2 regions of the Cognaticolwellia beringensis genome follow, and region 2 is predicted to be linked to the other one. Evidence: predicted binding sites of a transcription regulator. Region 2 holds the regulator's gene; the other holds the start of a gene.
What was found. The regulator FliA, encoded in region 2, starts transcription of late flagellar genes. The targets are predictions, from matches to a motif close to CTAAAGNTNNNNNNNNNNNNGCCGATA.

Region 1 (4,441 bases), 2.3 Mb from region 2:
TAATGTGCTAGCAGGTGGGGCTGGCGGTTTTGTGCTTGTAAATGCCGCGGCTAACGGCGAGGCTGTTGTAGGCGATGCTCACTTTTTACCCGGGGTACATTTGGGCTTCACTAATGGTGAAGTTCTGAAGAATTGGTTAGCATCCAATGCAAATACTATGGGTTCTATTCAAGGTTATTCACTCAATCTCGATGATGCAAATGGCGATATCACCGCTGGTTTCAGTTCACGTGGTCCCAATACTACACTTGATATATTAAAGCCTGATATTACTGCACCCGGTGTAGATATTATGGCGGCAGTGAATACTGACGGCGTCACACCTTCTCCAGAATATGCTTTTCTCTCTGGCACTTCTATGTCAAGTCCGCATAATGCAGGTAGTGGTGCTTTAGTCAGCATGTTGACTGACTGGACGCCATACGAGATAAAGTCGGCTTTAATGATGACTTCTAAGTCTAACCATCTCTTAAAAGATGACGCGATGACGCCAGCAGACCCGTTTGATGTGGGTGCCGGTAGAGTACAATTAAACAAAGTATTACGATCAGGCCTAGTGCTAAGTGAGACTCCCGAAAACTTTCTGGCCGCTGACCCTAGTGCGGGTGGAGATCCTCGCACTTTAAACATTGCCAGTATGCAAGAAAGTAATTGTGTGAGAACTTGTAGCTGGACGCGTGTTGTCACGCATACCGGTGACCGACAAGGTCATTGGAAGCTAAGTGGTAACAGTGACACTATGCAAGTAAATGTTTCGCCTAAAAATATTTCGCTACGCCCAGGTGAAAGTGCCAATATTACGATCACTGCTGACACCACATTAGCGCCCACTGGCTGGAACTTTGGAGAGTTAAAATTAGAAGCATCAGGTCATCATTTTGTTAACTTACATATGCCTATTGCCGTTAATACTAATAGAAGTTCAACGGCTAACTTGTCAAAAACTGTCGATATGGCATCAGCTAAAGAAGGTGATGTACTTAACTATGAAATTAAAGTAACTAATGGTCAAATGATTGATGTTATTGATATTACAGATATGTTGCCTAATGGCATGAGTTTAGTTGATGGTTCAGTGAGCAGCGCAATTACCAATGGCTCAGAAGCATCTCCTGTTAGTGTAAATGATAATCAAATTGATTGGAGTGTATACCTTGATGTTGGCGGCCTTGAGCTTCAACAATCGCCGGCCCCTTTTGGTTACTTCTCGCTAGGAGCATTTGGTATTGCACCTTTTGGTTGCCCAGCTAATTGTGATGATGGTGCATTCATTTTGGATATCCCACCATTTGACTACAATGGTCAAACTTATTCCAGTGTTATTTGGTCGGTTAATGGCACCATTGAAGTAGGCACAGCTAGTGGTCTAGCTACTACCTTTGCAAATCAGGACCTTCCTAATGCTACTCCTCCAAATAATATATTAGCGCCGTTCTGGGCTGATTTAAATCTTGGTGCAGGCGGGAATTGGTACGTAGCTGTGCTTAATGCAGGACCACAACAGTTCACTATTTATGAATGGGAAAATGTACCGTTTTTTGGTGAAACTACGACTTCTACTTTCCAAGTTTGGGTAGAAACGGGGACGTCAAATATTTGGTTTGTTTATGCTGACCTGCCATTCATACCAGCAAACTTAACTGTTGGCATAGAAAATGACGATGGTACCGTCGGTTCATCATATTTTAATAATGGCAACGGCACATCACCAGTACCTGGTGTAGACCTGAAAGTAGTAAGAACTGAGGGTGGTACCGCTACATTGAATTTCCAAGGCGAAATAGATCGTTGTCATAAAAAACATGATAATGTCAAAGTCAATGAAGTACAAATGAATGCTGGTGGCACTGTAGAAATGGCCTATGCCGCTACAACCTGTGAGACGAAAGGTAAAGGTAAGCGTGGTCAAAAACATTAGGAATTTATGCTTATAAACGAGTAACAGCATTTAAGCTTAATACCGCTCAGTGAAATGATATTTTATGATCCATTGTTCGGTCTTCTTATTAATATAAAGGCTGCTGATTTTATTCAGTAGCTTTTTTTTTAAAGTCTACTAGTTCATTCACTTGCTAAAATAAAACAGCTTTTCTTCACAATTCCCGTTATTAATATCATTATTTTACTCGTACGATACTGATAGAAAATGTGCACAAATAAATAATAGACTTACTAGAAGTTTATTATGCTGCTCAGAACTTAAGTTCAGCACCCTTTGTTGTCCAAAATATATACAGTTTGATACTTAAGTTATACTCAATGTTGCCGATACTTTTATATATGCTTTGATAAACAGAGGTAATTTTATGAGCGCTCCAATTAAAAACGATGCTACCTATAGCCAAGATGTTCGATCTTTAGCAAAAGCACTGGACAAAACAGATAACAAACCCATGGGGCAGCAAGTTTCAGACCTTGCGCATGATAAAAAAATTGACCAAGCGCAAGACTCTATTTTTCTCAGCAACAAAAAACAGCTTAATGCGGCAATTATAGAATCATCACTGAAATTCAATACGACCATTGGTGACCAGCCGCTGTCACTGGTATTAAAAACCGCCTTGCAGGGAATAAACGAAGCGCTTAAAACCTCTGGGGTTGATGATAGTGTTGAAGACGCTTACGAGTCGGGAGTTGATTTTAGTCCAGAAGCAACAGCGGAGCGAATTGTCTCTTTTAGTACTCAGTTTTTAGCTTCTTATCGAGAACAAAATCCTGAAATGAGTGAAGAAGAATCGTTGACAGCTTTTGTGGATATTATCAGTGGTGGCATCGATCAAGGTTTTGCTGAAGCGAAAGATATTCTTGGAGGGTTAAAAGTATTAGAGGGTGATGTTAGTGAAAATATTGATAAAACCTATGCATTAGTGCAATCGGGGTTACAGGCATTTGTCGACGCTTTAAGTGCTAAAAAAGCGGAGCAACTCGAACCATAAATGTTATAAATATGAGAATAGTGAAAGGGTAATAGTAGAATATAACGACTGAGTGAAATTTCGTATTTAAGTGAAGACTAGCGTTATCCACTATAGTCACTTTTAGGGCTAATAGACTGTTCAGTCAGTGACATTAGCTATGTTTTAAATTTACTCAACAGGCGCTTTGCATAATCAATAGCCTCTCGCTCAATGCGCCAAAGCGGATCAGGTTGACCTTTCTTAGGCTTTCTAAATATTGCTTGAGCAAATTTAATTGCCTCTCGCTCAGTTGCGTTAATTTCGGGAAGCTTAGGCGGTACAGTCGTTTTTTGTTCGATCATGTCCTGATCCTGCTTTAAATCGTCGATTGAGCTTTCAAACACAGCGGCAAGACATTTTAGTGATTCCGTCCCTGCTTTCTGGCCGGCCTCAATCCTCTGGATAGTACGAGTACTTAAACCTGAGTGGCGGGCAAGCTCTTCCTGTGACCATCCGTTTTCCAAGCGACGTTGTTTAATATTCATCGTTTTATCCTACTGTTTTATCCCTTTATGACAGGTTTATCAGCAAAAGCATACGACATTGTCACGACATGACACGACAATGTCGGTATTTTATGGGAGATAGCGACAGTAAACTCTAGTATCACATGAATAGCGAACGTAGATTTTTTTTATAATAAATTTCATCTGTGAGCATTAAGTTAGACTGTAATAAACTTTCTAATATTTATATCGAACGAAGCTTAAGAGCTTGGACCTGCCTTTTCCATCGACATCGCCAGCTTTTCAATTCCATGTGATGGGAGCCATCTTTTGAACTCAATAAAGCCATGTTTTTTGTATAAATTTATTGCGGGTATATTTACTACTGCTGTTTCTACAGTTGCCTTTGAACAATTGATTATTGCTATAACGTAGTTTATTAATTTGCTGGCGATACCTTTCCTAAAATAACTTGGATCTACGGTTAGGCTATGAATATCTAAAAGATTATTATCAATAGTAATTTCTATGATGCCAGCGAGACATTCATTTTCACTAAAGCCATAAAATTGTGTACTTGAGTTTTTTATCTCATTAGCACTGCGTGATAGTGGAGGAAAATCAATCGACCCTATAAGCTTAGCTTCAACTTTATAAGAATGTTGAAAAATAGTAAAAATCTGCTGTGCTACAGCTTCATTTAAATTATCCAGTTTTGTTATCATATTGAGCCTAATATCAACGTTTGAAATGTATTTAACGAGTATTTTAATCCACTTGCTTGTGATGAAGCACCTTAACAATATTCGTCAGTAATTGTGAGAAAATTGGTCTTTTTTTGTTGAGTAGCCGTATGACCACTTTAATTAGATATTAATTAGATATTAATTTTAAGGTGGTTTTTATGCCATTGTCTCCAGATGATCAATCAAGAATTATAGAAATGGCTTGGGAAGACCGAACGCCATTTGAAGCTATAGCGCATCAGTTCACTATGCAAGAAAATGACGTTATTAAATTTATGCGCCAGCATTTAAA
Region 2 (4,441 bases):
TCGGGCTTAATGTGGCAAGATATGGCACAGAAAGATCCAATGCGCGCAGTCTTAGTTAATAAGTTAATGGCCATGGGCCTTAATGAACAAATTGCCGATCAAATTGCTGGTTACGTTCCGGCTAGTACCAATGAACAAGATGCATGGCAGCAAGCAAAACACATAATAGCGCAACAATTAAACACGACTAACAATGACATTATTCAACGTGGTGGTGTTGTTTCTCTAGTGGGCCCAACAGGTGTTGGTAAAACCACGACTATTGCGAAGTTAGCCGCTCGATTTTCACAAATTCACGGCGCTGACCAAGTGGTATTAATTTCAACTGATAGCTATCGAATTGCTGGCTTTGAGCAACTTGCCACTTACGGTCGCATTATTGGTTGCCAAGTTAAGCTTGCTAACGACGGCAATGAGTTAGATAGCCTATTACAGCAGTTTGCACAAAAGAAATTAATTTTGATAGACACTGCTGGCATGGGGCAAAGAGATATGCGCCTAACAGAGCATTTGACTACCTTAATCTCGAATGCTCGTGTTAGAATTCGCAATTACTTAGTGTTAGCAGCCAATACGCAACAGCGTGTAATGCAAGAAAATGTTGAGCGTTTTAAGCGAATTCCATTGGCAGGCTGTATTTATACGAAATTAGATGAAAGCTTGAGTGTTGGTGAAATTATAACCACGTCACTACAAAATGGTTTAGCTATTGGCTATCTTACTGATGGACAAAGGGTTCCGGAAGATATTAAGGTTGCAAATGCTGAGAAATTGGTTACGCTTGCAGATAGAATGGCAATTAAGTCTCAAAGCTCAGGAACTGTTTCCTGGCGGACACCTGTATCAGCCGTAGCAGTATAGTCACTTTACAATAGGCAGAGCAGTTATATCCATTGAATATTTATTTCAATTGGTATTATATAGAGAAGTTACTTAGATGATAGATCAAGCGAGCGGCTTAAGAAAAATGCAAGATCCCCAACTTATAAAAGTCATAGCAGTTTCTGGCGGTAAAGGTGGCGTTGGTAAAACCAATGTCTCGTTAAATACCGCAATTTCCTTAGCTAAATTAGGTAAGAGCGTTTTAGTGCTTGATGCCGACTTAGGATTAGCGAATGTTGATGTCATGCTAGGATTGCGCGTACAACGTAACTTGTCTCATGTGTTATCCGGCGAATGTGAACTTGATGATATTATTATCCAAGGTCCCGCGGGTATTAATATTATTCCGGCCACGTCGGGCACACAATCGATGGTAGATTTAACCCCATCGGAGCATGCTGGGCTGATTCGTGCTTTTAGTGATATGCAAACTAAATTCGATATTTTAATTGTTGATACAGCCGCTGGTATCTCCGATATGGTCTTAAGTTTTTGCCGAGCATCACAAGATGTTTTATTAGTTGTGTGCGATGAACCCACCTCAATTACCGACTGTTATGCCTTAATGAAACTGCTCAGCAGAGATCACGGCTTATTCAAGTTTAAAGTTGTGGCAAATATGGTGCGCAGCCCGAAAGAGGGCCAAAACTTATTCGCTAAACTCTCTAAAGTTACCGATAGATTTTTAGATGTTACTTTAGAGCTTGTCGCGGTTATCCCTTATGATGAAAATATTCGTAAATCGGTTAGAAAACAACAAGCAATTGTCGAAGCATATCCAGATTCACCAGCTTCAATCGGCTTTAAATCGCTTGCCAAAAATATTATTAGCTGGCCAATGCCGAAGCAAGCGTCAGGGCATTTAGAATTTTTTATTGAGCAATTGCTAGAACATTAACCAACAAATAAGTGAGCTATAGTGGTAAAAGTACATACTTATAGTGTTGATAAATCGGTTCTGTTGGAGCAACACACTGTGCTTGTGAAGCGCATTGCTTATCATTTACTTGCCCGATTACCTGCCAGTGTTATCGTTGATGATCTTATTCAATCTGGCATGATAGGTTTACTTGAAGCGTCCAATAATTTTGATAATAGCAAAGGTGCTAGTTTTGAAACTTTTGCTGGCATTCGTATTCGTGGCGCCATGCTTGATGAAATTCGTCGTGGTGACTGGGTTCCCCGCTCAGTCCATAAAAATAGTCGCATGATCAGCGAAGCCATAAAGAACTTAGAAGCTGAACATGGGCGCGATGTTAGCGATGTTGAAGTGGCAGAAAAACTTGATATCACCATAAATGAATATCATCAGATACTAAATGAAGTCAGTTCAGGAAAAATACTTGGCATTGATGATCTAGGTGTCAGCAAAGATGTTATTGAAGTCGCCCACAGCCATCATCAAGATGAACCTTATGCTAATATTGAACATAGTTTCTTTAAAAAATCACTGGCAGAATGTATTTCCTCTTTACCAGAGCGAGAAGCTTTAGTACTGTCATTGTATTACGATGAAGAGCTTAACCTTAGAGAAATAGGTCAAGTACTTGATGTGAGCGAATCTCGGGTAAGCCAAATACACAGTCAAGCGATGCATCGATTAAAAGCTCGTATGCAATCTTGGCAAAGTTAAGTAGAATAATAATATCGTAGAATTTTAAATGTTCTCACCGGAGGGTGTCTTGGATAAAAATATGAAAGTACTTGTTGTTGACGATTTCTCAACAATGAGACGAATAATCAAAAACTTGTTACGTGACTTAGGCTTTACCAATATTTCAGAAGCAGATGATGGTAATACGGCATTGCCGATGCTTAAAGATGGTAATTTTGACTTTGTTGTTACTGATTGGAATATGCCGGGTATGCAAGGCATTGATTTACTTAAAGCGATTAGAGCTGATAGTAATTTATCTCATATTCCGGTCTTGATGGTAACGGCTGAAGCGAAGAAAGAACAAATTATCATGGCGGCACAAGCTGGCGTTAATGGCTATATCGTAAAACCATTTACTGCTGCAACATTAAACACTAAGCTTGATAAAATTTTCGAACGACTTGGTTAGTCATCAATTTTTATTTCGCAAGGCCGTCATATGAGTAAAAATACCAGTGTCCATGTTTCATTAGAGCAAGCTAAATTGTTGGTCGAATATATTGAAAATGATCAACAAGATAAAGCTGATGAGTTAATCGCAGAAATTCAAAGTCCGATTAATTCTGAGCTGTTTGCAGAAATAGGCAAGTTAACCCGTCAATTGCATGACTCTTTGAATAATTTTCAAATTGACTCACGTTTGAGTGACTTAGCTAATGCTGAAATCCCAGATGCAAAAGAAAGGTTAAATTTTGTTATTAGCCGCACGGAAGAAGCAGCGAATAAAACTATGGATGCGGTTGAAGCTATTTTTCCGGTTGTTGATCAAATTCAACAACAAATAAGTAGCGTGAAACCACTGTGGCAGAAACTAATGCACAATGAGCTTAATATCAGTGAGTTCAAGGCTTTATGTATAGATATCGACGGGCTACTGAAAACAACCGAAAAAGATTCAAATAAAATTCACCGCTTAATGACCGACGTTTTGATGGCGCAAGACTTTCAAGACCTTACCGGTCAAGTCATTCGCAAGGTCATTGATTTAGTGCGCGAGGTTGAAGTCAGCTTAATAAGCATGTTGACTGCGTTTGGCATTTCATCGGAACAAAATAAACCGAATCACCTACCCAAAGTGGGTGAGAACTTAGTCGAAGGCCCAATCATGAACAGCCAAACTCGAAACGATGTTGTTTCGAATCAAGGCGACGTTGACGATTTATTATCAAGTTTAGGTTTTTAATAGGAGTTACTAAATGTCATTTGAACAAGATGAGGAAATTCTTCAGGATTTTTTAATCGAAGCTGGAGAAATACTTGAGTCCTTGTCTGAGCAATTAGTTGAGCTTGAAAATGACCCGAATAATGCCGAATTGCTTAACGCCATTTTTAGGGGGTTTCATACGGTAAAAGGTGGTGCTGGTTTCTTATCACTTGCTGAATTAGTGGATGCTTGCCATGGCGCAGAAAATGTTTTCGATACCTTAAGGAATCAGCAAAGATCAGTCACCCCATCGTTAATGGATGTCATTCTCCAATCACTTGACACGATTAACGAAATGTTCACGCAAGTGCAAAATAAAGAGCCACTCACAAGCGCCTCACCTAGCTTGTTAGCCGAACTTCATCGCTTATCTCAGCCTGAAGGCCAAGAAGCTCCGAATGTTGAAACGCCTATTGCAACTCCTGAGGCCAGCGCACAGCTAGCTAATAGTAGTTCAAGTGACGAAATGTCAGAAGATGAATTTGAACGCTTATTAGATGAGCTTCATGGTGGTGGTGCTCCAACGTCAAGTGCTACTGATTCCGCACCGCCGAGCACATCAAACAGTCATGATATTTCAGACGATGAATTTGAATCATTACTTGATGAACTTCATGGTCAAGGTGCTTTTTCTCCTACTGTAAGCGCAACAAATGCGAAACCTGCAAACTCAACGTCACCCGATGAAATTAATGATG

Region 1: B5D82_RS11575 (DUF5610 domain-containing protein) is a predicted target of FliA. The motif match lies at 2,245-2,271, and genes of this name have one in related genera.

What each region holds. Positions count from the first base shown of each region.
Region 1 is NZ_CP020465.1:2,715,433-2,719,873, forward strand. It holds gene B5D82_RS11570 (S8 family serine peptidase) at 1-1,918, shown strand, start outside; gene B5D82_RS11575 (DUF5610 domain-containing protein) at 2,307-2,936, shown strand; gene B5D82_RS11580 (helix-turn-helix domain-containing protein) at 3,074-3,442, opposite strand; gene B5D82_RS11585 (GNAT family N-acetyltransferase) at 3,664-4,128, opposite strand; gene B5D82_RS11590 (TIGR03643 family protein) at 4,308-4,441, shown strand, end outside.
Region 2 is NZ_CP020465.1:398,459-402,899, forward strand. It holds gene flhF (flagellar biosynthesis GTPase FlhF) at 1-861, shown strand, start outside; gene B5D82_RS01685 (MinD/ParA family protein) at 938-1,780, shown strand; gene B5D82_RS01690 (RNA polymerase sigma factor FliA) at 1,802-2,515, shown strand; gene cheY (chemotaxis response regulator CheY) at 2,565-2,948, shown strand; gene B5D82_RS01700 (protein phosphatase CheZ) at 2,979-3,722, shown strand; gene B5D82_RS01705 (chemotaxis protein CheA) at 3,736-4,441, shown strand, end outside.